Regions from separate parts of the Shewanella sp. MF05960 genome, predicted to be linked through region 1. Evidence: predicted binding sites of a transcription regulator. Region 1 holds the regulator's gene; the other holds the start of a gene.
The links. Region 1 encodes MetJ, which represses methionine synthesis genes. Its sites were predicted from a motif close to TAGACGTCTAGACGTCTA; they were not measured.
Positions count from the first base shown of each region.

Region 1 (16,476 bases):
AATTCAACGTAATATCATCGAGCTCAACGGCTAAACCAATCTCACGGGCTAAAATCAGCAATTTACGCTGCATATCACGGCCAGACAAATCGTCTCGCGGATCGGGTTCGGTAATCCCTAAACCGCGCGCTTCTAGAACTAATTCAGAAAACGGTTTGCTGCCATCGTAGTTTTCAAATAACCAACATAAGGTACCCGAAAAAATTCCGCCGACCGCTTCAATGGTATCGCCACTATTACGCAAATCGTTTAAGGCGTGTTGTATCGGTAAACCCGCCCCACAACTGGCGTTATAACGCCAAAATAACCGACGATTACTGAGCTGTTGCTTTAATTCACGGTAAAAAGGTAATGGCCCAGAACCCGCCAGTTTATTTGCGCTCACCACGTGAATGCCACGTGCAAATAGCTCAGGATACTGCAAGGTTAATGTGGCACTGGCACTGATGTCTAACGCGACAATTTCATCACAAGACAATTGTGCTAATTGCTCAAACAATGAGTCGTAATCCCAATCTTTGGCATGGGCTTGATAATCTTGCTGCCAATGATTAAGGCGTATACCGTCATTTGAAATTAATGCCTTTTGCGACCCAACCACGCCGATAAGCTCTACCGACGCTTCAAGTTCGCGATCTAATGTTTGGCTGGCACGCTTAAATAAATCGACCCATGCTTCGCCAATATTACCGACACCTAGCAGCAACACGCCGATGCGCATTCTGGGACCGGCGCAGCGACGATGCACCTTTTGGGTTAATAAACTCACCTGCGCTTGTGGCACTAAGGTCACTAAGCTTAACGAGTCTTGATAAACAGGTTTGGCATCGCGGCTTAATAAACGGGCAAAGCTGCGTCTAAAATGATGTGCATCTGCACTGACTAACGCCACCAATCCAAGGTCAGTTTGTATGGCTAATTCATCAATCGCCCATTGCTCGCCATGTTTGACCAACAGTGCTTGAACCTGTTTTTGGCTTTCTAGGGTAAATGCCAGCTCAAATTTATGTTGGGCGAGTTCCCAATATGCTAATGGCGTCAGGCCTGCTTGATCTAAAATAGCCAGCAGTGGTGCAATCTCGGTGTTGAGTTTAAAGCTAAATAACACCACTTCATTGAGGTTAGTCACCACAGGTGCGCTAGCCGATGAACTCAGTGGAGCGATTAAGGTAAAGTCGGTGTGAGATGCGTAGCTTGAACGTACGGCTAAACTCACATCGGTGTTAAATAATGGCTGCAAAGTACGTGAGTGCAAAACAGGCGAGCCTAAACGCGCAAGGCGATCAGCTTCTGCTAAAGACAAGCTTTTAAGCAATTTGGCATCATTAATTTTGTTAGGGTCAGCGTTAAATACCCCTTCCACATCAGTCCAAATGGTGACACGTTCAATATCAGCCAGGCTAGCAATTAGCGTGGCGCTAAAGTCAGATCCATTACGGCCCAGCAATAAGGTATCACCATGGCGGTTAGCACAAATAAAACCGGTAATCACTAAACGCTCTTGCGGATGCAAAGCCAACAAAGCTTGCACCTTGTCACGCGACTCTTGCACTAAAATATTAGGCACTGAACCTTCGTCGGCAACCAAAATAGAACAGGCATCAACATGCGTTGCAGCCACGCCGGTTTCGCGCAGTAATGCCGCCATTAAGCGTGCAGACCAGCGTTCACCAAAACTCACAACCTGGTTTAACTGATAATCGTTGTGCTGCTCTAAAGACAACAAGCTGACTAATTGCGCTCTGTCGGTAGACAAGCGCTCACGTAAATCACGCGCCTGCTCGTTTGACAATAGTTGCTCAATTAAGGTTTGTTGGTAACTAATGAGCACTTGCAGCTCTTCTTGCCAAAGTTGACCGCTGTCGCGCAAACTGAGTAATTTATATAAGAAGTTAGTGGTTTTACCGGCAGCAGACACCACCACAAGATCATCACTGTTACCATGAGTCAGTAAAATATGGGCAACACGACGATAGCAATCAGCATCCGCTAAACTAGAACCACCAAACTTATGTAAATGACCTCGCGCCATTACGCACTCCTTAAACAACTACGACTTTTTTTATTGCGACCGCTATTTTACTTTATTTAACGAAAACTACAGCTAACATAAACGTAAATTAAGCTAATTTTACCCAAGTTCAGGCTATTTAATTGCTGCAACTGCGGCTAAACCGGCTTTAATATCAGCAACCAAATCTTCAGCATCTTCAATGCCGACAGATAGTCTCAATAAAGTGTCTTTAATACCAGCCTCTTGGCGTGCTTCTGCATCCATTGCTCTGTGGGTCATCGTGGCCGGAACGGCGACTAAACTTTCCACTCCGCCTAAACTTTCAGCAACACTGAACAATGTCAGCGCATTTAAAAATGCCACCACTTCGGCCTCGCCACCTTGCAATTCAAAACTTAACATAGCACCAAAGCCTTGTTGTTGTTTTGCCGCAATTTCGTGACCTGGATGGTCTTTTAAACCGGGATAGTACACTTTAGCAACTACGTCGCTGGCATTAAGTAGTTCTACAATCTTTTGTGCGTTACGTTGATGCTCTCGAATACGCACTGCTAGTGTGCGTAAACCGCGTAAGGTTAAGTAACTGTCAAACGCAGAACCGGTTAACCCAAGGGTATTTGACCACCAATGTAACAGTTCGCCTACTTCAGGATCTTTGGCTACAACCGCACCGCCAACCACATCGCTGTGGCCATTAATGTATTTAGTGGTTGAGTGAATAACGATGTCAGCCCCCAACAATAACGGTTGCTGTAAAATGGGTGATAAAAAGGTGTTATCTACCGCAACTAATGCCCCTACATCACGACAAGCACGGCTAATCGCTTCAATATCAACAACGCGCAGTAATGGATTTGACGGGGTTTCTAACCACACTATTTTAGGTTTTTGCGCTATCGCTTGGCTCAATGCTTGAGCATCGGTTTGGTCGACAACCACTAATTTAAATTGGCCTTTTTTAGCCAAATTGGTAAACAAGCGATAACTGCCACCATAACAGTCGTGCGGAACCACTAATAAATCATCAGGGCCGAGTAAGCTGGTCACCAATGTAATGGCCGCCATACCTGTGCATGTCACCACTCCGGTTGCACCTTGCTCAAGTTTTGCCAGCGCGTCACCTAATATGCAACGAGTAGGATTGCCTGATCGGCTGTAGTCAAATTCGCGCGGATTTTTATGGCCGTCGAACGAATAATTTGTCGATAAATAAATCGGTGGTACTACGGCTCCATGTTGTGTGTCTGATTCTATACCCTGGCGAACGGCCAATGTGGCGCTTTGATACTTAGTCATAAAGACTCCTAAAAATTCACAAACACACAAAATAGATGTCTAGACGTCCAAATTTACCTAAGAGGTTAGCGTACGTCAACCTAAATTAGACGTTTAGACGTCTAAACATAAAGAAATCTATTTGCAATCGTCACTAAATAGTAGCAATAATTTGACTAGAGATTGTAAGGGGTTAAAATCTGCCCCGTATTTATCGTTAAGGGTAAGTTAATGACTGAGTGGAATGGCGAATATATCAGCCCATATGCCGAACACGGCAAAAAGAATGAACAAGTAAAAAAGATTACAGTTTCTATCCCTTTAAAAGTATTAAAAGTACTGACAGATGAGCGTACCCGTCGCCAGATAAACAATCTGCGTCATGCGACCAACAGTGAACTGTTATGCGAGGCATTTTTGCATGCATACACAGGCCAACCATTACCTCATGACGGTGATTTATCCAAAGATGAACCGGATAGCATTCCAAGTGAAGCGAAAAAGTTAATGGATGAGATGGGTATTGAGTGGGAAGAAATGGAATAACCCACAGACTTAATCAACAGACTTTGAAGCGACCCTAATAAGAAGTCGTGATATTTTTATAGAGAACTTATGATGTCATTTATCGATCCATCTACATTGATACTGGCATCAGTTATCGTTTTTTTTGGCGCGCTAACCCAAAGCTTAATTGGCTTTGGGTTAGCCGTTGTCGCAAGCCCTCTGCTGTATATTGTGAATCCCCAACTTGTCCCTGTCCCCATAATTGTCATGGGATTTGCCATTTCGGCAATGACCTTATACCGAGAGCGCGGACACCTGCAATTTAATGGCTTGCAGTACGCCTTACTCGGGCGGATCCCCGGTGGATTTGTGGGCGCAGGATTATTACTGTTTGCCCCGCAAGCCATACTCGGCTTAATTATTGCGGCTATCGTATACATTGCTGTGATTCTGAGTGTTTACAAGATTACCGCCCCCATCAACCGTGTAAGCTTATTTATTGCTGGAGTATTCTCCGGTATTTTTGGCAACATCGCCGCGATTGGTGGCCCACCGATGGCGATTTTACTCGCCGGACAAGATGCCAGCCAATTTAGAGCGGCATTGTCAGCCTTTTTTGTGTTCAGTTCGCTGATTGCGTTAGCCATTTTAGCCGTGGTCGGTTTAGTAGAAATAAAGCATTTGTGGTTGTCACTGATGCTGCTACCGTCAGTCATTAGCGGCTATCTTGTCTCTGGTTTGTTAATCAACCACGTCGATAAAAACAAAACCCGTCTTGCCACTCTCGTGCTCTGCAGCATCAGCGCCACGGTTTTAGTGGTTAAATCAGTGATGGCATTAGCCAGCTAACCCTAAAAGCGATCTCTTTTTACATCTCAAAATATACCCTTACCCGCCTATCAAGCATCCAGCCAAATTAGCAATAGATCTGCGTCACACAAGTTCATTAGATTTTTTTCAATTAACTTTTTTTCAATTAGATTTTTCTCATGAATATGATCTACTTCAAATTAACAATACCTCTTTTTAGGTAACATTATTTACAGCAAAGCAATACAGCAATATTGCTAAGGCACAACCTATAAAAGCCCATAGAGGATAAACATGATGAACACTTATATGAAAGTTGGTATCGCAGTCGCTATTGCATTATCTCTCGGTAGCCAGGTCATGGCAGCCGATGGCGGCAACCCTAAAAAAGGTAAACACCTGTACAAAAAAGAATGTAAAGCCTGCCACAGTGCCAATAGCGAAGGTCAAGAGCTCACCCCGATGAGCAAAACCATGAGCCAATGGGATCGCTTCTTCTCGCGCGACAAACACAAAGCAAAACCTGCCGTTTTTGAGGCATTGTCTGAACAAGAACTAAAAGATATTCAACAGTTTTTGTATGACCATGCTGCCGACTCAGACCAGCCAGCAACCTGCGGCTAAGTCAGCCCAGCTGATCAACGTTTCTGAGTAAACGCCAACATCAGCCAGTAACCGAATCGAATTAAAAAATAATGAGGCTTAGCCTCAGGGAATCTGACAACCAAAATTTGCTTAATTGATTCAATATTAGGCAAATACGGGGAGAAACATCATGAGAACACTTATCTCAATACTGGTTGCTAACGCGCTCTTTATGAGTGGTGCAGCCGTAGCAACTGACACCGATGTACAAAAAATTGCCGAACTAGAAAAGCAGTTGGCCGAAATATCTGAAGATTTAGATTACTTAAACTCACGCGTTGACAAAACAGAACGTCATAGCGCATTAGACAGAATCGAAATTACCGGTGACTTCAGGACTAAAGTGCATTCATTGCACTATCAAAATGTCACTTGGAACCCCGCCATGAACGTCAACTTTTCTGACTTTGCCGCTAAAGCAATGGCCGGGGAATTTGGCGATCCAAGCAGTGCCAGCTCACCTTTAGGCCAAATGATGATGGCCAATCCTGATTTAGCCGCCGCATTCCAAAGCGGTATGCTGCAAGGCGTAATGCCGATGGTATTGGGGCAAAAGACCCAACAAGATATCGATAATGATATTTTTTACACCACCCGCCTTCGCCTAAACCTTAATGCCAAAGTGTGGGATAACGTCAGTTTTGCTGGACGTCTTACGATGTACAAAAGTTGGGGCGACTCAACAGGCGTTAAAGTATTTGATTCATGGAATTCCTTCACCATGGACGGCACTAGCAGCGGTAGCACCAGCGGCGATGAATTAAAAGTCGAGCGCGCCTACTTTAACTGGAAAGACATTAATGGCAGCGGCGCATACCTGTCTATTGGTCGTCGTCCTTCAACTTACGGGCCTCCAAGTCACTATCGTGAAAATGAGCTTCGCGGTGGTACACCCTCTGGCCACCTCGTTAACTTTAACTTCGACGGTGCAACGTTAGGGTATGACTTAACCGATATTACCGGCATTGAAGGCCAAACGGTCCGTTTTTGCTACGGCCAGGGCTTTGAATCACAATACGGTAACGGTGAATTATTTGGCGATATCATCACCAAAGATACCCATCTAGGTGGATTTAATATCGACGTCATCAACGACGGCAACCACTTTTTACAGTTCACCTTATTCGGCGCTAAAGATGTAAACGACGGCTTCACCGGCACCATGGCATTCCCAACACAATTAGCCAGTATTTTTGCGCCTACCATGTATCAAGATATGCAAAAGTTTGAAAACTTTAACTTTGTTACCCGAGTGCAGCCTAGCAGTGTGATTGGTGACATGTACCTAGGTGGCCTAGGCTATGCCTATGAATCAGACGAAGACATGAAAATGTTTGCCTCACTTGGTTGGACTCGTGCTGAACCGACAGGTAATGCAGGTTTATTTGGTGGCATGTTAAGTGATGCTGTATTTGAAGCGGCATTAAACAGCACAGGCACAGAAATCATTATGGTGCCTACCTCAACCGTCGACTCTGACACTAAAGACGGTTATGGCGTATATGTCGGGATGCAAATTCCTGCACCATACGGCAAATTTGGCCTTGAATATAACTATGGTTCTAAATACTGGAGCCCATTCACCCAAGCACAAGATGACCCTATGGGCAGTAAATTAGCCACCCGCGGTCATGTTGCCGAAGCTTATTATATCTTTGATATTAATCCTAAAATGTTTATCAAGTTAGCCGGTTTGTACTACGACTATGAATACACAGGCAGTGGTTCTCCAGTGGGTGCACCACAAAAAGTAGACGATGTGATTGCTGGCAATGCTTACTCAATGTTGCCCGTAGTCGACACCGCCTACGACATCAATGCATCACTGACCATCAACTTCTAACTTGAACTTCTCAATGGTCCCCCTGAGCACAAACTCAGGGGTAAGGACACATATCATGAAAACATTCACAGCACTGGCAGTATTACTGATGTTAAGCAGTAGTGCTCAGGCTGCCTTTAATCATAAAGATGCACTGCAAGGGCCCTTTGCCAATGGCCCCGAAGTCACCACACAATGCTTAACCTGCCATAAAGAACATGCCGAAGACTTTATGAAATCTTCTCACTGGACATGGGAGCTAGAGCAAGAGTTACCAGGACGTACCGTCAAGCGTGGTAAAAAGAACAGTATTAACAACTTTTGTGTGTCGATTTCGGGTAACGAGCCACGCTGCACAAGTTGCCATGCCGGTTATGGTTGGAAAGATTCAACATTCGACTTTAAAGACATGACCAAAGTGGACTGCTTAGTGTGTCACGACACCACAGGGACTTACATGAAAGACCCAGCGGGTGCCGGTGAAGTATTTGGTAAAGTAGACTTAGCCAGAGTGGCACAAAATGTGGGTGCGCCCGTACGCGATAACTGCGGCAGTTGCCATTTTTACGGCGGCGGTGGTGATGCGGTTAAGCATGGCGACTTAGACTCGTCAATGTCTTATCCAGATCGCGAAACCGATGTACACATGGACACCGACGGTAATGACTTTCAATGCCAAGAATGCCACGTGACTGAAAAACATCAAATCAGTGGTAATGCCATGGGCGTTTCACCTGGAGGAGAAACCAAAATTGGTTGTGTCAATTGTCATGACGACGCGCCGCATCAAAACAAAAAGCTCAACACCCATACCGCAACCGTGGCATGCCAAACCTGTCATATTCCCACTTTTGCCAAAGTAGAACCAACAAAAATGCGTTGGGACTGGTCTGCAGCAGGGCAAGATCTTAAAGACACCACTGATGAAAATGGCAAGCATACCTTTAACAAAAAGAAAGGCAGCTTTATTTGGCAAAAAGATGTGCCACCACAATACGCCTGGTTTAATGGCAACGCCGACGCCTACATGGCTGGCGATAAAATTGACCCGACTAAAACGGTAAAACTCGCTTATCCATTAGGTAATATTAACGACCCTAAAGCCAAGATTTACCCTTTTAAAGTGCATACAGGTAAGCAAATTTACGACACAGAACTGAATATTTTACTCACACCAAAAACTTACGGTGAAGGTGGATATTGGGATAAATTTGACTGGGATCTCGCCGCTAAACTAGGTATGGAAGCGAACCCAACCATGGTAGAAAAAGGTCTTAAATACAGTGGTAAACACGGTTTTGTTGAAACCGAAATGTGGTGGCGTATCAACCATATGGTGACCCCAAAAGACAAAGCATTACAGTGTAATGACTGCCATAACAAAGGCGAGCGCCTAGATTGGAAAGCCCTAGGTTACAATGGCGACCCCATGAAAAACCGCAAAGGGGTTAAACACGCTACGGCTAAATAGCTGAGTAAAAGAGCATGCATCAATGCTAAAAAACAAACCGCCATCGACTTATCGATGGCGGTTTTATTTAATCGACAACATCATCGCTAACAAATCTAATCCCTGACACTCAACATCGTGTTCAATACCACTTAGCGGATCGCTAAACCGTAAGCGTTTGGCCAATAACTGCAATGGTTTATCATAATTATCTGGCCCTTTAGGCTGTAACACCGGGTAAAAGCGATCATTGAGTATCGGCATACCCAAGCTCAACATATGCACTCTTAATTGATGAGTTTTACCGGTAATAGGGCTGAGCTCAAACAAACCCAAACCGTCTTTAACTGCCACCAGGCTTATTTCAGAATGGCTGTTAGCCTCGCCCTCAGCCACCTGCATAGTAAAGCTAGGATTGGCCGCAACAATACGATTTTTAACCGTCCAATGCAGCGGTAACTCACAGGTTTTGTCGGCTAATTGCGCTAATAAATCTGGAGTAACCTTTGCGATAGCTTGATAGTCTTTAGTGATCTTGTCGTCTAAAAAAAGCTGGTGGTAGGCATGACGCGTTAGCGGGTTTAGTGTCATTAACATCACCCCAGCAGTATCTTTATCAAGCCGATGGGCAGGCGCTACGGTATCGATTTGTGTGGCAATACGTAATCGATGCACCAGGCATTCGTTAACGAAATTACCGCCAGGGGTTACCGGTAAAAAATGCGGTTTATAAACAATAATGATATCGCTGTCTTGATGAAGTATTTGTTCATAAAATGGCACTTTGGTTTCAGCCTTTACCTCACGATAGTAATACACTCGTGCCGTCGCTTGATACTCACTCGTCGCATCAATTAACTCACCATGTTGCCAATGCACCTTGCCTTCATTAATGCGCTGTTGCCATACGCTGGCATCAATTTGTTTAAAATGATCAACCAAAAACTCAAAAACAGTGGCATATGATTTACCCGCCAATTCGCTTTCACGAGGTAGCACAATATACGAAGGTTGCGCCGCGATGGCTGAGGTTGAATGTGGGGCTAAATCGTTTGAGAGTGAATCGTTTGAGTCTGAATTTGGCATAAAATGGGCTATGTACAAACATTGGCAAAGGGTAATCACCCTATGTTATCAGTGTATCGCCCCTGATGCACCGCTTACACATCGACATGAGATTTAAGCAACTGTAATACAAAATCCATGGTTTTATGGCAGTTTGGCTGCTCAACTAATACTAACTTATCGCGACTATACATAGGTAACACTTCAAGCCAACGCTGGCTAACCCAGGTGGCATCTTCTAAATGCACTTGCGAATACAGCTCAAGTAAATCAGGGTTCACTTGATAAAATTGCTCCAGCGCCGCACTGATAATTTCAAACTCACCTGCTATCGGCTCCTGGCTCCAGTTTTGACAAGGTAAGGCACGGGCAATCCAGCTGCCATCGCGCTGCTGCGCTGCGGATAAGATTTTTACTCGCTGCGATCCTTCAATCACAATGCTTAAACTGTTGTCTGCTAATTGATTAAAATCGATGATATTGCAACGAGTGGCGGTGATGTAACAAGGGAGTTCGCTATTGGCTTTTAGCGCTGCAAAGGCAAGTTGATAATGGCCCTTTAACACTCGGGCAATCATGCTGAGATCGCACGGTGACACAACACGGATCTCGAGTCGTCCACCGGGCAATAACACGCCATCTTGAATTAATAACGCCATTTCTTGTGTTTGCATAGCAGCCTCCCACACCAAAGGTGAAGTTACTGAACCAAAATCAAATCAATAGAATAAGTGTAGCAGTGGTCAATATTTCAACAACATAAGCACCGTAAATAATGCTAACTGACGACATTGACCTGCAATTGCGCGCACTCGACTAGTTAATTAGACCTAGTTTAATTAGGCTATATTTCACACAAACAACAAATTCAAACAAATTCAAACAAATTCAAACAAATTCAAACAAAAAAGTCCCATTTTCACTCAAGGTTACAGACGTTCAATCCTATCCATAATGTTACCCTTTGCCACTATCTCAGCAAATTCGTCAGCAAGCACCTGGCTTTGCTGCACGCTTTGTTGCCAATAAGCGATGCGACTGTCGCTATCGAGGTGTTTAAAATCTTCGCGATCTGGAATTTTACCAAAGGGTAAGCTGGCAATAAATTGCTTACTCGGCGCTAAAATCAGTCCATTGTGATAATTAGCTTTGGCTTTGCGCCACAGTAACGACTTATCAAACCAACCCGGACTCATGTAAGGGTAAAAGTGAGGATACAAACTCAAACCTGTCGCTGCAGGCAATGGCATATCAAAATGATAATCGGTAATGCCCCCATCGTAATAATGACCTTTAGGCGATCCTTGCAGATCTTTCACGGGATCAAGCAACAAAGGGATCGATCCTGTCGCCAATAAGCCATGACGAATATTCTCTTGAGTCAGTTCCACTTGCTTGGTGGGTAAGTCTTTTAAGCGTCTAAACGGAGATGCCGCGTCTTTATGACTTAAAATCACCCGCTCAAAGTGCCAGCCTAAACTTTTACGATTAACAATATTGCTTACCGCTGCCATCGACAAACCGACCATTAAGCCAAATTTTGCATGGATGCGGTTTAAATGACGTGCACGACACGCCACCATATGATGTCGAATTAATGGGTTTGCTAAAATATCAGCGCCCTGTTGCTCGCCCAAAATACCGTCAACAATCTTAAGCACTTGCGCGCTCACTTGCTCACGCGTCGGCTTAGCCACGTCATAACGTTGGTTAATATAAAAATGCTCAAAGCGTTCATAAGCTGCCAATGGATTTTGCTGCGCCATACAGGCTAAACGCCATGCGCCAGACGAAGCCCCCATGGTATAGAGCGGATCTTCTCGCCCTTGAAAAAATTCACTGAATAAATATTTATCTAATCCAGCGATGGCAAGCCACTTCGGCCCGCCTGATGCAGCAAACAACTGAGTAAATAATGATTGTTCTAAGCCATTCGCTTCTATTTGTGCGTAAGCGGTAGGTCCAGCAAGTAAACGTAATGCAGGCAATGTACAATCCTTCTTATTTTTCTAATGCTGATTTTTCAGTAAAACTGTATGCTTTAACAAGTTATCATGTTTCTATCGTTTACATCTTACGGAATTTTTATGATTGTCGATACCCTAGCAAACCGTCACCTTTATACTCAGCTTAGCCCTCGTTTAGCCACGGCACTAGCGCACCTTGCTGACACTGACTTTAGCCAACTTGAAATCGGTAATTACCCATTAGATGGCAAAGATATTTTTGTCATTGTAAATGACTACCAAACCAAACCAAAAGAAACGCAGCCCTTTGAAGCACACGAAAAGTACATTGATGTGCAATACGTGGTTAGCGGCGAGGAAGAGTTTGGCTATTTACCGTTAGCAGACCAAACGCCGTCTAAAGCGTATTTTGCCGACCACGATTATGCTAATTACGACTATGAATCAAATAAACAAGATGCTGCCTTTATTCCGTTAAAAGCAGGGATGTTTGCCTTGTTTTTCCCAGGTGACATCCATATGCCAGGCACCAGCGCCTTACCGCAACAGGTGCGAAAAGTCGTGATAAAAGTGCGGGTGTAACATTCGCGTTGACGGCTCATCATTATGATTAAAAACTCAGCAGCTGGTCTGACTCCTTATTGGCGCAAGTTCTGCTAGACTGATTTGAGTGATATGAGTTTTTAATGACATAAGATTTTAGTGACATAAGTTCTTAGTGACATAAGTTCTAATGAAACGATTAGGGCTACGTTTTGCACATTAAGCGCCTATATATTCAGAGTCAAAGCAGACTTAACATACAGATGAGCAATACTAAAAAGCAAAACAGCACGCCACAAGTACACATACCCTGAGTAGTATAAAAAAGGCCCCGAGACTCTCCGCTTGGGGCTTTTTTTATGGTAGAAATTCAGCGGCTGCATTTTTTAATGCGATGACGATTAATCCTTGTTAAAATCAGCACAACTTTATAGGAGAGTCTTTCAATGGCAATGTATGTAGTGGGTCACAAGATCCCTGATTCAGATTCAATTTGTGGTGCTATCGCATTAGCATATTTAAAAAACCAAATCGGCGAGCCAGCTATCGCGGCACGTTTAGGTGAATTATCACCAGAAACCGCCTTTATTTTAGAAAAATTTGGTTTTGAAGCGCCAGAATACAAAACCAGCTACGCTGGCGAAGATGTGTATATTGTCGACCACTCTGAAATCACTCAAGCACCAGACGATATTGCCCAAGCGACTATCGTTGGGATTGTTGATCACCATAAACTAGGCGATTTAACCACTTCTACTCCGTTAGAATGTTGGATCCGTCCAGTAGGTTGTAGTAACACCGTCATTAAAATGATGTACGATTTTTACCAGGTAAAAATCCCAGCTAACATCGCTGGCATCATGATGTGCGCGATTTTAAGTGACACCGTTATTTTTAAATCACCAACTTGCACCACTGCTGATATTCGTTGCGTTGAAGCCTTAGCTGAAATCGCCGGCATTGAAGACTTTAAAGAAGTCGGCATGGACATGTTTAAAGTCAAATCAGCCGTTGAAGGCACGCCAGCGCGCGACCTTGTAATGCGTGATTTCAAAGACTTCAACATGAACGGAAACCTAGTCGGTATCGGCCAATTAGAAGTGATCGACTTATCGGTTTTTGACGACATTAAAGCTGACCTAGAAGCGGACATCGCTAAACTAAAAGTCGAAGGCAACCGTCACAGCGTATTACTACTGCTTACCGATATCATGAAAGAAGGCTCAGAAATGTTAGTCGTTTCTGATTCTGCTGATTTAACAGAGCGCGCCTATGGTAAGCCAACTGTTAATGGTCGTGTATGGTTAGATGGTGTATTAAGCCGTAAGAAACAAGTGGTTCCATCACTGCAAGACGCGTTTACAAGCTAATACGTGCAAAATTAACTGCGTGTTAATCTAATCCGTGATGAAAAACAAAAAAGCTGAATCCATTGATTCAGCTTTTTTTATACTCAAACAGGCTTAATGAGAACTCAATAACAACTCAAATTACTTAATATCGCAGCCCCACAGTTCTATCGACGGCTGCGCAGTAGTTGGCTTGCCCACCCAGTAACTCATGGGGTGACATTGTTGTTCGGTATTGCCAGACGAGACACACAACTGATAATCTCCAGCCTCAGGCGTGCGCCCCAGCTTTAGCATAGGCAGCACGGGCAACGTTGGCTTATATTGCCAGCTGCCATCAATTAACACCGCATCTGCAGGGATTTCCATTCCGGCGCCGCTGCCTTTGACTCTAGCTTGCTCAAGGATAAAGCCGTCAGGCAAAAGACGATAATCTTCTGCCCAACGCACTTTCTCAATAGTATGAGTCCACGACAAGGTCATCTGCTCAGCAGGCACCTGTGCCCAAATGCTGCCCGCTAAACCTAAACACAACCCTAGCATTAGCCTTCCTGAGCCAAACGTTTTAACTTACGAGCGCGCCATGCGTGTTGCAAAATAAACGCCAGTGCCAAGCCAAAACCAATTTCATCACTTAATGGCGTGGCTAAAATTAAGCTGCCACCCGCAATAAAGCCTAAAATACGCTCCCACATATACAGTTTTTGTAATAAGTAGCCGGTAAAAATAACACCCCAAATACCAATGGCAACCGTAGCCTTTAACACTACAAATATTGTGGCAAGCACTCCGCCACCTTGAAGCATTAACGCTGGGTCGTACACCGCCATAAACGGAATAATAAATCCGGCAATGGCAATACGAATAGCCCATAAACTGATTTTTAAGCCTTTCTCTTTGGCGATGGGTGCTGCGGCAAAACAGGCCAATGCCACTGGCGGTGTTAAATCGGCCATAATGCCAAAATAAAACACAAACATGTGCGACACAATTAACGGTACACCTAGGTCTAATAATGCCGGCGCGGCAATGGAGCTAGTAATAATGTAGTTAGGGATTGTTGGAATACCCATGCCTAATACTAAACACGTCACCATGGTTAATACCAAAGACAAAAATAGATTGTCTTGGCCCACAGCCAAAATGTAACCCGCAAAGGTAGAAGCAATACCGGTTAACGACACAATACCAATGATCACCCCAACCAGCGCACAGGCGATACCTACAGGCACCGCATGACGTGCACCTTCAACTAAAGCATGCAAACACAGCATTAGGGTTTCTTTGCCGCCTTTTACAAACCAGCTAATGACCACCAGCAAAGCAATAACCCCAAATACGACACCTATGCCTAATTGGAAAAAGCCGGCACATAACACGCCTAATGCAATCCAAAAAGCAAAACGCATTATCTTTGACGACACATTTAAAATAATCGCCGAACCTAAAATAACAATCGCAGTTAACGCTAAACCGACCATGCCAGAAAACAGCGGCGTACGGCCAGAAAACAGTAAACCAATTAGGATAAATAGCGGGATAAGTAAGTACCAGCGCAACTTAATAGCCGCCCAGGGATCAGGACATTGGTCTTTCGGTAAGCCCGATAAGTTGGCACGCTTAGCTTCTAAATGCACCATCCAAAACACTGAGCAGAAATACAATACCGCAGGGATCATTGCCGCTTTAGCAATTTCAATAAACGGCACGTTAATGGTTTCGGCCATAATAAACGCCACTGCGCCCATAATCGGCGGCATAATCTGACTGCCCATACTCGACGTGGCTTCTACCCCTCCGGCAAATGCAGACTTATAGCCAAAACGTTTCATTAATGGAATAGTAAATTGCCCAGTAGTCACCACGTTGGCCACCCCAGAACCGGTAATGGTACCCATTAATGCCGATGACACCACCGACACTTTTGCCGGGCCGCCAACCTTATGGCCAAATAATCCCATCGCAAAGTCGGTAAATAAGCGGATCATTCCGGCTTGCTCTAAAAACGCACCAAACAGAATAAATAAGAAGATATAAGTGGCCGACACATACGTTGGCGTACCGTATAGCCCTTCAGTACCAAAGGCTAATTGGTTAATGATCTGGTCAATGCCATAACCACGATGCATTAACTCGCCAGGCAAAAATTCACCGAATAATCCATAAGCGAGAAACAAGCCACAAATGATCGGCAAGGCAATTCCCATCACTCGTCTTGCCGCCTCAAACACCAGCACCACAAGTACGGTACCGATAATCATATCGCCTTGAGTAAGGTCGCCTGAGCGCTGAATTAAGTCAGCCTCAAACACCCACTGATAAGCTGCTGTCGCCATGCCTGCTAAGCCAAGTACCCAGGCTAGAGGTTGCCAGGGTTTGCTTTTACCCCATCCTGGGTAACTGATAAACACCACTAATAATAAAAAGCCCACGTGTACAGCGCGTAAAACCTGGGTTGAAACCGGATGAAACGCGGCGGTAGTGATTTGGAAAATAGAAAAAACCAATGCCACCACAAATAAGGCTTTTGGCCAGTCACGAGTGTCGGCACTTAAGCCTTGCTCTGACATTGTGTTCTGGTTAATGGATGGATCACTCATGGTATGCCTCTGTACTGACTACAGCTAAAAATCGATATGCCTAAAAACAACTAAGCGCTTGTTTGGTATGTATTATCCAAACAAGCGCTTCAAGAGTAAAAAACATTGAATTACAGCGCATTCACTTCTTTGTAGTAGCGCTCTGCACCTGGGTGCAATGGAATCGGTAAGTTTTTAGTCGCTTTGTCTAAACTGATATCTTTCGCTGCTGAGTGTGCAGTGCCTAAACGTTCTAGGTTGTCGAACATCAGCTTAGTCATTTGGTACGCCACTTCATCAGACACTTTGCTGTGAGTTACCAGTAAGTTTTGAATCGCAACCGTACTGACATCCTCAGTTTGGCCTTCATAGGTATTAGCAGTAATCACCCCAACCTGGTAAGCAGGGTTATTGATTTTAGCAACCACATCTTCAGGAATCGCCACAAAG
Region 1 is NZ_JBOZPS010000004.1:277,357-293,832, forward strand. Features, by position in the region: gene ACROAE_RS06080 (bifunctional aspartate kinase/homoserine dehydrogenase II) at 1-2,032, opposite strand, end outside; gene metB (cystathionine gamma-synthase) at 2,147-3,310, opposite strand; gene metJ (met regulon transcriptional regulator MetJ) at 3,521-3,835, shown strand; gene ACROAE_RS06095 (sulfite exporter TauE/SafE family protein) at 3,905-4,645, shown strand; gene ACROAE_RS06100 (c-type cytochrome) at 4,901-5,230, shown strand; gene ACROAE_RS06105 (DUF3373 domain-containing protein) at 5,382-7,094, shown strand; gene ACROAE_RS06110 (tetrathionate reductase family octaheme c-type cytochrome) at 7,150-8,544, shown strand; gene ACROAE_RS06115 (pseudouridine synthase) at 8,608-9,609, opposite strand; gene ACROAE_RS06120 (LON peptidase substrate-binding domain-containing protein) at 9,684-10,262, opposite strand; gene ACROAE_RS06125 (alpha/beta hydrolase) at 10,518-11,576, opposite strand; gene ACROAE_RS06130 (YhcH/YjgK/YiaL family protein) at 11,676-12,137, shown strand; gene ACROAE_RS06135 (manganese-dependent inorganic pyrophosphatase) at 12,545-13,468, shown strand; gene ACROAE_RS06140 (DUF1850 domain-containing protein) at 13,589-13,990, opposite strand; gene ACROAE_RS06145 (TRAP transporter permease) at 13,990-16,047, opposite strand; gene ACROAE_RS06150 (TAXI family TRAP transporter solute-binding subunit) at 16,158-16,476, opposite strand, start outside.

Region 2 (16,476 bases), on a different contig from region 1:
TGCCAACGGTGAAGCGCCTGTTTCTGCTATTCATGGCACCTTACACTACGGTAAACAATGGCCTAATAATGTCTATACAGGGCAAGAATATCACTTACCTAATGGCATTAATCCAGCCGATGACTTTCATGTATATGCAATTGAATGGCAACAAGGTGAAATACGTTGGTATGTCGATGATGTTCATTTTGCTACGCAACAATCCTCAGGCTGGTATAGCCAATATGCCGATGAAAATGGCGAGTTTGTTAACGCCCCAGATGATGCGCCCTTCAATCAGCGGTTTTACATGTTATTAAACCTTGCTGTCGGTGGTGATTGGGCAGCGAATGTGCATAACAAAGGCATTGACCCTGCGGTGTTTCCGCAAGCGATGTTAGTCGATTACGTCAGAGTATATGAATGTACTCAATCGCCAAGCACAGGCGCTGGATGTGAAACCATGAATAAAAATGCCGTTATTGTTAGCAGTAAAACCTTAACTGAAAGTACGCAATAGTCGTCTTTTTCAATGTGCAGCATTCTCTTAGAAAGCATTGAATACGAATGCAAAGATGCACTGTTTGCTTTGAGGCTTGTGGCGCTTAGCTTAGTATCAGCAGACCCAAAAAGTGTTATCAGATTGTTGTAACAGACTCTCGTAACAGATTGTTGTAACAGTTTGTTCTATCAGTGAGCTGTAGTGGCTAGAGAAGCGTTAATAATTTTAGGATTAACTACGATGAAATGAATATATCAATTTACAGTGCGAACGATGGCATAATGTATATCAATGGTATCGAACCGCTATAAATTTTTAAGGAATTGATTTGTCGAACATTACATTTACAGCCGCAGATTTACAAAAAATCGTTGTGCTTGCCAAAGAGGCTGGCGACGCCATTATGCAGGTATATGCTCAATCCGATTTAGGGATTGAAGTTAAGCAAGATGACAGCCCAGTGACTGCTGCGGATATTGCTAGTCACAATGTGATTGTTGCAGGGCTTAACAGCCACTTTGCCGATATTGCGGTAATGAGTGAAGAAGCTGCAGACATTAGCTGGGCTGAAAGACAAACCTGGCAAACCTATTGGTTAATAGATCCACTTGATGGCACTAAAGAATTCATTAAGCGTAACGGCGAGTTTACCGTCAACATTGCGCTAATCCACAATGGCAAAGCCATTGCCGGTGTTGTTTACGCCCCAGTGTTGAATAAATGCTATAGCGGGGTGATTGGCCAAGGCGCCTGGCTTGAACATAACGGACAAGTATCAGTATTAGATATTCGTGATCGAGCACTGCAATCGCCCGCTATCGTGGTCGGAAGTCGTTCACATGTCAGTCCTGATGTTGCTGAGTATTTACAGACTATTGGTGAACACCAAATGCTCAGTGTCGGCAGTTCATTAAAGTTTTGTATGGTGGCCGAAGGCCAAGCTGATGTGTACCCAAGACTGGGGTTAACCAGCGAGTGGGACACCGCAGCCGCACAAGCAGTATTAGAAAGTGCAGGTGGCGTAGTATTAGCGTATCCAGCAATGACGCCGCTTGAATATAACCAAAAAGAAAATATTTTAAATCCGTATTTTATTGCTGCATCGTCAGCATGGTTTGCACGTAAATAACACTCATGTTATCGGCCTGTGCAAACCAAAATATGGAACCCCAATTAATAAGCAAATGGAGTGACAAGTTATGATGCGCATGGGCGTCGATCTCGGTGGTACCAAAATTGAAATTGTAGCGTTAGCTAATGACGGTGCAGAAATATTCAGAAAGCGCATTCCAACGCCAAAAAACTATCCTGGCACCATTGAAGCCATTGTCAGCTTAGTGGCAGATGCCGAAACGGCAACAAAGCAAACCGGCTCTGTCGGTGTCGGTATTCCGGGCGTGGTATCACCGTTTACTGGTTTGGTTAAAAACTCAAACTCAACCTGGATTAACGGCCATCCATTAGATAAAGATTTAAGCGAAGTATTACACCGCGAAGTGCGAGTGGCTAATGATGCTAACTGCTTTGCCGTATCAGAAGCGGTCGATGGCGCAGCGGCAGGTAAAGGTGTGGTATTTGGCGGTATTATTGGTACCGGCTGTGGTGCAGGTGTTGCCATTAATGGCCGAGTACATGGTGGCGGCAATGGTATTGGCGGCGAATGGGGTCATAACCCATTACCTTGGATGACCGCTGATGAATTTAATACCACCTCGTGTTTTTGTGGTAACCGCGATTGTATTGAAACCTTTATTTCTGGCACCGGCTTTATACGCGATTTTCGTGAAGCGGGTGGCGATGCTACCAGTGGTATTCAAATTTCTGAAATGATGCAACAAGGCGATCCGCTAGCCACTGCAGCATTTGAGCGTTACATCGACCGTTTAGCACGCTCATTGGCTCATGTGATTAATATGATGGACCCTGACATGATTGTACTTGGTGGCGGCGTATCAAATATTGAAGCAATTTATACTGAGTTGCCTAAAATATTGCCTAAATATGTGGTTGGCCGCGAATGTGGTACGCAAGTGGTTAAAAATAAATTTGGTGCATCATCGGGTGTTCGCGGCGCAGCGTGGCTGTGGGGCAAAGACGAAAAGTAGTTTTACCCAGTTTGATATAACATTTAACGGCACTTTATAGTGCCGTTTTTGTTTTGTGCAGACTAAGTTACACTAGCGCCAATATTAGAATATGAGTCGGGATAACTGACTGAATATAGATTGAGTGAATCATTGATGTTTTGGTTAAAAAAAGTCTTGTCGCAATTAGTGATGCCCATTCCGTTAACCGTTTTATTGCTATTAATTGCGTGGTTGTTGTGGCGCAGTCAGCGTCAATCGCTGTTGTCGTTGGGCAAGGTCACACTCGTACTTGCAACCTCTGTGTTGTTATTGTGTAGCCAATCGCAAGTCAGTTATTGGTTAACCGACTCACTAGAGTCGCGTTACGCTGCCAATAATCAAGTGATGACAGAAGCCTGTGTGGTAATGGTATTAGGCTCGGGTAATATTGAAAAGCCAGGCCTAACCGCGGTGCAGCAGCTATCTGCCACCGCATTAGCGCGCTTAAGTGAAGGGCTAAGGCAGCTGAGTTTGGGACAAGATTGTACCCTAGTGGTAAGTGGCTACAGTGGCGGCCAACAACCAACACCGCATGCCAGCATAATGGCTAAAGCCGCAATTGAGCTTGGGGTTAATCCGGCTCGTATTGTTAAGTTTGGCCAGCCCAAAGACACCATTGAAGAAGCATACGCATTACAACAGTTGATTGGCCAGCAACCTTTTAAGTTAGTGACCTCGGCGACACATATGCCTCGAGCAATGGCCATTTTTACCCAATTAGGCTTGCAACCACAGGCTGCGCCCACAGACTTTATTGCTTCTCAAAGCTTTTGGTGGCGTTTAGATGCAGACCAATTATTAGCGTCGCAGCGTTCAATTCATGAGTATGTCGGTATGCTTTGGCTACAGATTAAAGGGTTATCTGCACTACCGATCCCCAAGGAGACAAAGTAAATGACCGATGAGCTATTGATCAGTCCTTTTTCAAAACGTAATGGTATTACCTTAACCATACTTGGTGCGGTTAGCCTGTTAACAAGCTTGATTGTTTTTATTGGTTTTGGCAGCTTGTTTGCGCTGGGCATGATGTTTTTTGCGCTTGGTTCAGTCAGCTTAATTTTAGGTGTGGCTAAAGTGTACCAGCCAGCGGTCAGTTTTAAGTTTACTGCCGAAGGTGTGGCGTTTTTTCACCGTCGCGGTCAGGTGTTTATTGAATGGGATAACATTCAACGCCTTGATAATGTGCGCGTAAATCAAAGCATGGAATTAATAGAACTACCTTATATTGGCGTTAAACTTAAAAAAATCAATCCGATTTTAGATTGTATTTCGCCACGTTTAGCTACTGGTTTATTAACCGAGCAGCGGCCACTGTTGATGACCGCAGCAACGCAAGATGAAGATTTACAAAGTCTAGAAGGGTATTTAGGCGTTGAATATACGCCGCTAGTGGTAAATGGAGACCGGTATCGCGGCGTGTTAGCGATGTTTGGTCATCGTTGCCAAACCTTAAATGAGCAATTGGGTTATCACTTATATTTATCAATCGACAGTGTCGATCGCGATCCCAAAGAGTTTGTGAGTCTGTTACGCCAATGGCAACAACAAGCGAGTATTTCTGCAAAGCAGCCATTTCAATAATGTGCGAAGAGGTAATGACTATGGTGTTACAAGGTGGTTGTTTATGCGGTGCAATACGCTACCAGACGACTGACATGCCATTTGATGCTGACCATTGTCATTGTAACCAATGCCGAAAAAGTACTGGTGCAGTTGTGATGAGTTGGATGGATTTTAATATTGAACAGGTGAAATGGTTGCAAGGGCAGGTGACAGAGTTTGCTTCGTCGGCTCATATTCGCCGCGGCTTTTGTCAGCAATGTGGTACCACAATGACCTATCGTCATGTGGATTATCCACAGTATTGCACCTTATCGATAGCATCACTTGATGACCCAAACAAAGTGCAACCCACATATCATATTTATACTAATGAGCAGGTTAGTTGGCTGAACATTAATGACACTTGCCAGTGTTTTAGCACCAATAAAACCGCTTAACGATTATTGAGTGACGGCTGTGGTTGAGAGCGGATCGCGATGGCGATAACCTAAAAATTGGCCACCATCTAAAATTTCAATGTTTTCACAAAATGCATCGCCTTCAAACACGCCTTGATCATGTAAAGTAATTTTTTTGCAGCGTGCTTCGCCAGACAGTTGACCTGCAATCATTAACTCGCGGCATAAGATATCGCCTGCAACCGTACCACTAGGCTCTATCGTCACGTTGCCTTGGGCTTGAATATCGCCACTAACATGGCCTGCAATTAACACATCACCGCTAAAAATAAGCTTGCCAGTTAAATGACATTCTTGAGCGATAAAGCTCAACGGATTGACAGGCTTTTTTTGACCAAACATCTTAGTGCTCTTATGTTAGTGCCCTTAAGGCTAAATGGGGTGGCTAATATAACGTTAAAATCAAATTAACAACACCACAAACTGTGCATAGTGTTAAGTAACTTGAATTCGGAAAAAGCAGTAATCTACTCTGATGTGAGTAATGCAATTGCATCAGCCGGGCAAGGTGAAACGCAGGCGCCGCAACCGTTACAGGCATTGAAATCAATTACGGGTTTTGGAACTTGGCCAACAGCCATGGTAAAACTAATCGCACGCGGTTCGCAGGCATCTTTACAGCTTTGGCACCACACACCTTTAGCGGTTAAGCAGCTGTCTTTAATACTGGCAACATAAGTCCATGGTTGTGCCAAAGAGGTATCAAATACCGGTTCTGGGCACACCTCAACACATTGTTTACAAAAAGTGCACTCATCATTACTGAAATCGATTTCAGGGAATCCACCTTCACCACGTTTAATGATTTGCGTGTCGCATGCAGTAATGCATTTATCACAACGGGTGCAATTATCAGTAAAGGCTTGCTCAGGTTTGCTCCACGGCGGGCGGATCACATTGGTTTTGCGGCGGCTAAAGAGGTTACGGCGACTTTGGTTAATACCTTGGGTCATTTCGATTCCAATAAACGGTCAATAGGCTTTAAATCATTATTGCAGTGCATATTAGCATTAGCTGCAATAAAAAATTGTTAAGCACTTAGCAATTTATACCCATCAGGGGCATTTATATTCCAATAGACGGTCAATAGGCTGGTATTAGTTGCCGCAGTGCATATTAGCATTGGCTGTAATCAATAATGGTTGAGCACTGGGCTATTTATAACCATTAGGGGCATTTCTATTCGAATAGGTTTGAATTCATTGCTGCAGCGAATATTAGTATTAGCTGCAGCAAAAAATGGTTAAGCGTTTGGTAATTTATACCCATCAGGGTTATTTGATTGCCATTTCCAGCTGCTGCCGGCCATGTCTTCAACACTGTGGGTTGCACGCCAGTCTAATTGTGCAGCGGCAAAACTTGGGTCGGCGTAACAAGCTGCAATGTCGCCAGGGCGACGAGGGCTGATTTGATACGCAATGGTTTTACCACAGGCTTTTTCAAATGCTTTAACCATGTCTAACACACTGTAGCCAATGCCTGTGCCGAGGTTGTAAGTGACTAAACCAGGTTTGGTTTGTAACTTTTTAAGTGCTTGTAAATGACCCACGGCTAAATCAACCACGTGAATATAATCGCGAACACCGGTGCCATCAGGCGTGTTGTAGTCATCGCCAAATACACTTAATTGCTCGCGTTTCCCCACAGCAACCTGGGCAATAAACGGCATTAAGTTGTTTGGAATATCATTTGGATCTTCACCAATTAAGCCACTTTCGTGTGCGCCAACCGGATTAAAGTAGCGTAAACGCGCGATGTTCCAGGTGTTATCTGAGTGATGTAAATCCGCTAAAATATGTTCAACCATCAGTTTAGATTGGCCATAAGGGTTAGTGGCACCGGTAGGGAAATCTTCTTTAATCGGTAAACTTGCTGGGTCGCCATACACAGTTGCAGATGAACTGAACACCAGGTTTTTAACATTATTTTCCGCCATCACTTGGCACAAAATAATGGTGCCAGTAACGTTGTTTTCGTAATATTTAAGCGGTTTTGCAACAGATTCGCCAACGGCTTTTAAGCCCGCGAAATGAATAACTGATTCGATACTGTGATCGGCAAAGACTTTTTGCAGCAGTGCTTTATTGAGAATGTCGCCTTGATAAAAGGTCACATCTTTACCGGTAATAGTGCGAACTCGCACTAATGCTTCAACACTTGAATTTGATAAATTGTCTACGATGACTACTTCCTGTCCAGCATTTAGCAGTTCCACGACTGTGTGCGTACCAATATAGCCAGCGCCACCGGTTACCAAAATTGCCATAGTTTAATCGTCCTGTGAATAAATGAGTCATGTTCTGTCTACATTGTAAATTATCACAGTTCAAGTACCAGCAAAATTATTGATATTCTCCATAAAAAATCACTGGTCGGCTGTGCATTCATTGCGTTCAATAAACATAAAATTATCAGCTGAAAATGATGACAATTATGGGTCTTTGTATGTATTTGTTTACAATTACCCCTGCATTATCACCACACAATAAACTGTGAGGGAGTTAACAAAAGCACAACGTTAGCACACTATGTAGAGAGTGAAGTTTACGTAAAGTGGAACCTATGACAGCAGCAACAAAGTATATTGCCCATCAACCCGATGCCCAGGGTTACATTGATTACTCTGAACATGAGAATCAATTATGGCAGCAGTTATACCAGCGCCAAGTGACCAATATGCCCGGGCGCGCATGCCCCGCATACCTTAATGGCTTAGATGCATTAGGAATGTCGATTGACCGTATCCCGCAATTACCCGACATCGACAAAGTCCTTTTAGCAGCTACAGGCTGGAAAACGGCCGCGGTGCCAGCATTAATTTCGTTTGGACGCTTTTTTGAATTGCTCGCCAATAAAGAGTTTCCAGTAGCGACATTTATTCGCACTAAAGAAGAGTTCGATTACCTGCAAGAGCCTGATATTTTTCATGAAATATTTGGTCATTGTCCGTTATTGACCAATCCATCGTTTGCCAACTTTTCGCATATGTATGGCCAGCTAGGTCTTGCCGCAACCAAAGAGCAGCGAGTGTTCCTGGCGCGTTTGTATTGGTTTACCATCGAGTTTGGTCTAGTGCAGGCTAAAGATGAACCCTTACAGATTTATGGTGGTGGTATTTTAAGTTCACCCGGTGAAACCATGTATGCATTAAGCGATAAACCTGAGCGTAAACCGTTTGATTTACTCGACGTGCTGCGTACACCTTATCGAATTGATATTATGCAGCCGATTTATTACGTGATTGAAAATATTGACTACTTAGATGAAATTGCTCGTATGGATATTATGAGTATGGTGACTCAAGCTCAGCAACTCGGTATGTTTGCACCGAAATTTGAGCCTAAAGCCAAAGCGGGTTAACGATTAAGAGCAGCAGAGCATTGGGCTCATTAAGCTGCAAGTAACACATAACTAAATTAAGCCAAGGAGTACAAATGAGCGCATTAACCGAGATGAAGTGTGAAGCATGCCAAGCAGATGCACCTAAAGTCACCGATGCAGAGCTAGCAGAGCTTATCGGGATGATCCCTGACTGGGGAGTAGAGGTGCGAGACGGCATTATGCAGTTAGAGCGGGTGTATAAATTTAAGAATTTTAAATTGGCTATGGCTTTTACCAATAAACTGGCCGATTTAGCTGAAGCGGAATTTCATCACCCAGGTATATTAACCGAATGGGGCAAAGTCACCGTCACTTGGTGGTCGCATTCCATTAAAGGCTTACACAAAAACGATTTCATTATGGCTGCCAAGACAGACCAGTTGTTAGACTAGATATTATCACATTGATTTCAGCATGTTACGTTAACGTAATGTGCTGAATAATCTGTCTGTTACAATTCTACTGTAAACTTCACTTGCCACCGAAGCAATATCCCTCTAACGTTGTCACAAATTTCCGTCACAAAACACTAATAAATAGGGAATCGTTACATATGCGTTTGGAAGTCAGCTGTATTGATCGCGTGGGTTTAGCGAAAGACATCCTCGTTGTGCTTGAAAAACATGGTATTAACTTAATTGCCATTGATGCCAGTAATAAAGGTTTCCTATTTTTGCAATTTGCAGAAATCAGTTTCGAAACCTTGCGTGAACTGATGCCACAAATCCGTAAAGTCGAAAGTGTACATGATGTGCGTACCGTGTCTTTTATGCCATCAGAACAAGAGCACTACGCCTTAAAAACATTATTGAAAACTTTGCCAGATTCGGTTTTTTCAACTGATTCAAAAGGGCGTATTCGTATTGCTAACGAGTCAGCACTATTAACCCTCGGCATGGCAGAGCATGAAGTGGTTGACGAATCATTAAACCATTGGGTGCAAGGCTTTAACTTTGCCCGTTGGATGAGCGAAACCCCAGTGTTAGCCCAGGCCACTCGTGTGCAAATTAATTCTAATGAATACCTAGCTGAAATGTTGCCGATTTATTTGCCCGACGATGATGACACCACTATTTTAGCCGGTGCGGTGATTTCACTTAAATCTCCAGCCCGCGTGGGTAAACAATTTAATGCACTGCAAAACCAAACCACGGGTTTTGACAATGTATTAGCCAATAGCGACAAAATGAAAGACGTATTAAAGCAAGCCAAGCGTATGGCCCAGCTTGATGCTCCGTTATTGATTACTGGTGAAACTGGTACCGGTAAAGAGTTAATGGCCCGCGCCAGTCACGATGCCAGCATGCGCCGTGAACATCCGTTTATTGCTATTAACTGTGCAGCATTGCCAGACAGTGTGGCTGAAGAAGAATTATTTGGCTTTGTCACCAACGGTACCGTAGTGAAACGCGGCTTATTTGAAGAAGCTAAAGGCGGCACAGTCTTTTTAGATGAAATAGCCGAAATGTCTAAAGCTGCGCAAGTAAAGCTGTTACGTTTGCTGCAAGACGGCACGTTTAGACGTATCGGTGGCGATGTAGAAGTGCGCGCCGATGTTCGCATTATTTGCTCGACCCAGAAAAACCTTGCTGAACTATGCCAAACGGGTGAGTTTAGAGAAGATTTATATTACCGCATCCATGTGTTGAGTTATCACATGCCCTCTCTGCGTGAACGCAAAGTGGATGTGATACCACTGACCGAGATGTTTTTAGAGCATTACAGCCAGCAATTATCGAGCCCGCTGCGTCGTATTTCAGCCAATTGCCGTGACTATTTATTTACTTATGCCTGGCCCGGTAACGTGCGCCAGCTTAAAAATGCCATTTTTAGAGCAGTATCGATGTGGGATGGTTCAACTGAATTAACCGTAGAGCAGCTTAAACTGCCGTCTTACGCCGAAGGTTTTGGCTATTTCGACGAAGAGTTTGAAGGCACACTCGACGAAGCCATGAAAGAGTATGAATCGGGTTTATTGCGCCGTTTGTATCCTGCATATCCAAGTACGCGACAGTTGGCGAAAAAACTCGGTGTATCTCATACCGCCATTGCCAATAAACTGCGCGATTATAATATTAGTAAGAAAAAGTAATGTAACGATTTAATGCCAGCTAATTGCTGGCATTTTGCTCATTTTAATCCTGTAAACCAGTGTTAGAGTGGCTTTTTATCGTCTGTAAATAATAATGTACAAATTACGATTTATTTCAATACCGCGTGATTTGGCGCACATGTTAGGATTTTTCGGCTTTTTATGATCAAAATGAATGCACAATGCCATTCATGCAATTGATCTCAAGCGCGGATGCCACCCAGAATTTAGGAGCAATAATGAAACTTGCAAGTTATCACAACGGACGTCGCGACGGCCAATTGATGTTAGTCAGTAAAGATTTGACCAAAGCGGTAGCGGTGCCTGCCATTGCTAAAACAATGCAGCAATTACTCGATGCATGGGATTTATTGTATCCACAGTTAAGCGAATTATATGAAGCATTAAATGACGGTCAAATGGATAACGCCATCGCTTTTGATGAAGCACGTTGTTTATCGCCATTACCGCGTGCCTATCAATGGGCAGACGGTAGTGCATACGTTAACCACGTAGAGCTAGTGCGTAAAGCGCGCGGCGCTGAAATGCCAGAATCATTTTGGACCGATCCATTAGTGTATCAGGGCGGCTCAGACAGCTTTATTGCACCTAAAGCCGACATTGAAATGGCTAGCGAAGAATACGGTATCGATTTTGAATCAGAAATAGCCATTGTCACCGATGATGTCGCCATGGGTGTATCGGCTGACAATGCCGCTAAGCACATCAAACTATTAATGCTGGTTAACGACGTGTCATTACGTAACTTAATCCCAGGTGAGCTCGGTAAAGGGTTTGGTTTTTTCCAATCGAAACCATCAAGTGCGTTTTCACCGATTGCGATAACGCCTGATGAATTAGGCGACAAGTGGCAAGACAGCAAGGTGCATTTGCCACTGGTGACTCATTTAAACAGTGAGTTATTTGGCCGCCCAAATGCAGGCGTTGACATGACGTTTAACTTTAGTCAATTAGTGTCGCATGTGGCTAAAACCCGTCCATTAGGTGCTGGTGCGATTATTGGCTCTGGCACGATTTCAAATTATGACCGCAGTGCCGGTTCAAGCTGTTTAGCAGAAAAACGCATGCTAGAAATCATTGCCGACGGCAAAGCATCAACTCCGTTTATGCAATTTGGCGACACAGTACGAATTGAAATGTTTGACGAAAATGGCGTGAGTATTTTTGGTTCTATCGACCAAAAAGTCGTTGAATATAAAGCGTAAAGGTTCTGTCGCGGTATTTTTTAGGAGGCAATAACGTATTATCGTTATTGCCTTTTTTGTTATTAATGGCTCAACAAATTAAAAAGTAAAACAAACAACTAAAACTAAAAAGAGGATAGAACATGAAGCTCTATGGTTATTGGCGCTCAAGTGCAGCGTATCGTGTGCGTATCGCGTTAAATATAAAGCAGTTATCGGCACAGCAGGTTTCAGTGCATTTGGTTAATAATGGCGGAGAGCAGCATTCACAGGCTTACCATCAACTTAACCCCCAACATTTAGTTCCCACTCTGGTTGATGATGGCATAGAAGGCGAGCTTAATTTATCGCAATCACTGGCCATTATTGAGTACCTCGAAGAAAAGTATCCAGAGGAAGCCTTATTGCCGAGTAATATTGAGCATCGCGCCATTGTGCGTGGCATGGCGCAAGCCATTGCGTGTGAAATCCACCCGTTAGACAATTTACGGGTATTGCAATACTTAGTGAAAGACATGGGCGTGTCTGATGCCGATAAAATGCGTTGGTATCAACATTGGATAACAGTAGGTTTTACCGCGTTAGAAGCGCAATTAAGCCAGTATTCTGGCCGTTTTTGTTTCGGTGACACACCCAGTTTGGCAGACATTTGTTTAGTGCCACAGGTTTACAATGCAAAGCGCTTTAATGTCCCGCTTGATGACTTTCCTAACATCGTACGTATTGATACCGCTTGTAATCAATTAGCCGCCTTTGCCGATGCAGCGCCAGAACAACAACACGACGCCAGCTAGTTTTTTGCTATCAGTTTAAATCCCACTTTCAAACCATCGCTAACTCGCTAGTTAGCGATGGTTGCATGACCCAATCATGCCATATCACATTCACTCAATATGACGATTTGCTATGGCATCATGTGTTTTCAACATTTACATTCCATTCAGCCATAAGCCCATGATCTTCATCGCATAAGCTAACTTATAAATGCATCTTTAGTCTATTTTGCTGATCGTTTTGTGATCTAAATCAAGCTCGAGACATGCAATATGCTACCTCAATAGGGGTAGTGCAATTTTATTGATCTAAATCAATATTGTTAATGAATAACTTAGGTAGGTTAGCGGCAATTGTTAAGGATGTTACAGGCTTACATCTATTTATTGTTGTCATGGAGTTTGAAAATGAATAAGAAAATTACCCTAGGTTTAGTTGCTGCATCATTACTATCTGCTGGCTTATCTTTTGGTGCTGCAGCGCATCAAGCGGGTGACATAATTGTTCGTGCGGGTAGTGCAACGGTAGCGCCTAACGAATCAAGTCCTGTTGTTGCTGGTGTCGCAGAGTTTACCGTTGATAACAACACGCAATTAGGCCTTAACTTTGGTTATATGCTGACCGACAACATTGCCGTTGAGTTATTAGCAGCAACGCCATTTAGCCATGATGTGTCCTTAGGTGAGTTAGGCGTTATAGCGAACGCTAAACACTTACCACCTACATTAGTTGCTCAGTATTATTTTGGTGATGCACAGTCTGTACTGCGTCCATATGTTGGGGTAGGGGTTAACTTTACTAACTTTTTTGACAATGACTTTAATCAAGATGCCAAAGATTTAGGCCTAGATAATCTGTCGATGTCTAACTCTTGGGGTGTTGCGGCGCAGGTCGGGATTGATTACCAGATTGATAAAAAATGGCTCGTGAACGCGTCGGTATGGTATGCGCAAATTTCTACAGATGTGAGCTTTGATATGGGGGCAGATCATGTGGTGGTTGAAACCGATATCGACCCTTGGGTTTATATGATTAGCGTCGGTTATACCTTCTAACGACTTATACCATTATTTCAACAATGCGCCTCAAACTGAACAATCTGAGTGACTCTGATTGGTCACATAATTAATAGAATTGGTATGATATCGTAGAGACAAAAACAGGAACCTTTTAGGTTCCTGTTTTGTTTTGTGCCATCAAGATTAACCAAGCGTAAAGTTAACCGCGTTTCTTTTTCGGTTTCCAATGGCGAGTATTATAAATATATTCGGGCAGTATGCGGTTTATCCATGCCACAAGACGCCAACGTTTAGTGACATATACGCGGCGCTTTCCCTTTTTCAGTGCGGTTAGTATTTGCGTTGCCACTTTATCAATGGGCGACAGGAGTAATTGAGTATTTAAGTGCACCGCTTTATCAAATAAGCCTAATTGAATATCGCTAATCGTTACCGGCAACTTTAAGCGCTGTGCATGCATGCTCAACCCTTGCAGGTAATTTGCTGCAAAGGCTTTAGAGGCGTGGTAGGCCACATTGGGACCACCGCGTTGCCCTGCAATGGAGTTAATTGCGGCTAATTGACCGTAGCCTTGCTCACACATCAATTTAAAAACACATTGGCTGGCCGCTGCAAACCCCATTACATTAACGTTAATAGCCTGTTGGTCAATAGACCAGGGTAGCGTAGGGTCGTATTCGTTTACCCCAGTGTTCACTATCACTAAATGAGCGCCATTATGTTGCTTCCACGCTTGATTAAGCTGTTCAATTAACATTGGTGGCTGGTCAATGGCGAGCGGATAAACGCTGACCTCGCCAGGAAGGCTTTGAGCAAATTGTTTGAGTGATTCAGGGTCATGCACAAAAAGCACTAAAGACACTTGTTGTGCCGATAATTGCTTGGCTAGCGCCTGGCTGAGTTGAGAGCCTGCACCAATGATCATTGCTGTCGCGACAGACATAGTTAACCTCATGATTATCAATGGCTCATAATAGGAATAACCTCGTTTGATAACAAGAGAGAAAAAAATTCAACTTAAGACGTGTAGACTTCTAGACATCCTTGTGTATGATTGATGACATCAATGAGTGCTTGTGTGACTATTGCTTATATCGCGTGTTATCAAGGTCTAGCGTTAATCTGTATCGCTAACGACATCAGCTTGGTGTGCTCAGTTAGCTTTTTTGCAGAATGCTGAAACTGTGATCGGTGAAACATATTGATTTACAGCACGTTGCCTATTTATTTATCACTACACACATGGTCTGTGTTTAATTAACCCAAAAAGGTGAGTCGTATGCCGGTTCGAATTCCAGATAATCTTCCCGCAGCAGGTATTTTAGAGTCAGAAAATATTTTCGTGATGTCTGAAACCCGCGCCGCCAATCAGGACATTCGTCCGATGCGGGTGCTGATCTTGAATTTAATGCCAAACAAAATTGAGACCGAAACTCAATTGCTGCGATTGTTGGGTAATACGCCATTGCAGGTTGGAGTTGATTTGCTGCGTATTCACGACAAAGAATCAAAGCATACCTCAGTCGACCACATGAATACTTTTTACCGTGATTTTGAAGAGGTCCGTCATAACAATTATGACGGCTTAATCATTACCGGCGCACCGCTTGGACAAATCGATTTTAAAGATGTGGTGTACTGGGATCATATTCGCGAAATTATCGACTGGTCGCAAAATCATGTCACCTCGGTACTTTTTTTATGCTGGGCGGCTCATGCTGGCTTATATCATTTGTATGGCTTAAAGCGTCAGCTACTGCAAAATAAACGCTCTGGCGTATTTAATCACAGTCGCACCAGCGACCCACACCCGTTGTTGCGTGGTTTTGACGATGAATTTTATGCGCCGCACTCACGATTTGCTGAGATGAATGTTGAAGAGTTACGTCAACACCCAGAGGTTGAAGTGTTGGCCGAGTCTGATGAAGCCGGTGCCTATATTGCGATCAGCCGTGACAATCGTAATTTATTTGTCATGGGTCATCCTGAATATCAAAAAGACACCCTTAACGATGAATACACTCGCGATTTAGGCCAGGGATTAAATCCAGACATTCCGCAAAACTACTATCGTAATAACGACCCCGCTCAAGACCCAATAGCGCGTTGGCATAGCCATGGTAGTTTGTTAGTCAGTAATTGGCTTAATTATTATGTGTATCAGTTAACGCCGTATGACTTAAACGACATGAGCGCAAAAACACCATGGGAAAACAAAAAACCATAATCAGCCACTCATAATCCAAAAGCCGTCATACCTTAAGGTATCGCGGCTTTTTTTGTTTTTAACCACAATAACCTCTTATTATAAACCTCAGTAGACTAAAGTTTAACCTTGGCTATAATCACTAGCGCGACCAAGGTGGCCTGTATTTTATATCAATATAAACAGAATGTTATCTAGAATTTCATCTCGTTTTCTATCAAGTGTAAATCTGCAATGACAACCGCATCTGATTAACATCACATTTTTGACCATTTTTTACTTGCTTTACGTTAGCGTCAACGTCAAAGTGGTGTGATATTGTTTTTGATATTTTCTATGCGTACAAAATTGGAGTGGTTATGAGTACAGAGCAAACAGGTCAAGATATCGTTATTGTTGCCGCGAAACGTACACCAATGGGTGGGTTTCAGGGTGCACTGTCTGAGGTCGCTTCTCCAGTATTAGCGGCTGCCGCGATTAAAGGCCTTTTGGCACAAACTGGCATAAGCGGCGACAGCGTAGATGAAGTGCTAATGGGCTGTGTATTGCCCGCGGGGTTGGGTCAAGCACCCGCTCGACAGGCAACATTGGGTGCAGGCTTGCCATTAAGCGTTGGCGCAACAACAGTAAACAAAGTGTGTGGCTCAGGTATGAAAACCGTGATGTTAGCGCACGATTTAATTAAAGCTGGCAGCAGCCAAGTGGTTGTTGCGGGCGGCATGGAAAGCATGAGCCAAGCGCCATACTTACTCGACAAAGCCCGTGGTGGGATGCGTATGGGCCATGGCAAAGTAATGGACCATATGTTTTTAGATGGTCTTGAAGATGCTTATACCGGCGGTGCAATGGGCACTTTTGCCCAGAAAACTGCCGATGACTTTGGCCTAACGCGTGAGCAAATGGATGCTTTTGCATTAAGCTCACTCGAAAAAGCCAATGCAGCGATTAACTCTGGCGCATTTAAAGACGAAGTCGTGCCTGTCACCATAAGTACCCGTCGTGGCGACGTGACGGTTGAGATAGATGAACAGCCGGGTAATGCCCGCCCTGAAAAAATCCCCACGTTACGCCCAGCATTTACCAAAGACGGCACCATTACCGCAGCTAACTCAAGTTCAATTTCAGATGGCGCCGCAGCATTAATGTTAATGACTCGCGCTAAAGCAAGCGA
Region 2 is NZ_JBOZPS010000008.1:127,364-143,839, reverse strand. Features, by position in the region: gene ACROAE_RS10280 (glycoside hydrolase family 16 protein) at 1-499, shown strand, start outside; gene cysQ (3'(2'),5'-bisphosphate nucleotidase CysQ) at 810-1,610, shown strand; gene mak (fructokinase) at 1,681-2,586, shown strand; gene ACROAE_RS10265 (YdcF family protein) at 2,722-3,501, shown strand; gene ACROAE_RS10260 (DUF2982 domain-containing protein) at 3,502-4,188, shown strand; gene ACROAE_RS10255 (GFA family protein) at 4,209-4,607, shown strand; gene ACROAE_RS10250 (bactofilin family protein) at 4,611-4,970, opposite strand; gene napF (ferredoxin-type protein NapF) at 5,096-5,581, opposite strand; gene galE (UDP-glucose 4-epimerase GalE) at 5,872-6,894, opposite strand; gene phhA (phenylalanine 4-monooxygenase) at 7,191-7,988, shown strand; gene ACROAE_RS10230 (4a-hydroxytetrahydrobiopterin dehydratase) at 8,063-8,401, shown strand; gene tyrR (transcriptional regulator TyrR) at 8,563-10,101, shown strand; gene ACROAE_RS10220 (fumarylacetoacetate hydrolase family protein) at 10,341-11,327, shown strand; gene maiA (maleylacetoacetate isomerase) at 11,450-12,100, shown strand; gene ompW (outer membrane protein OmpW) at 12,488-13,135, shown strand; gene ACROAE_RS10205 (SDR family NAD(P)-dependent oxidoreductase) at 13,299-14,042, opposite strand; gene metA (homoserine O-succinyltransferase MetA) at 14,379-15,326, shown strand; gene ACROAE_RS10195 (thiolase family protein) at 15,665-16,476, shown strand, end outside.
Region 2: a site for MetJ is predicted at 14,127-14,144, ahead of metA (homoserine O-succinyltransferase MetA). Genes of this name have one in related genera too.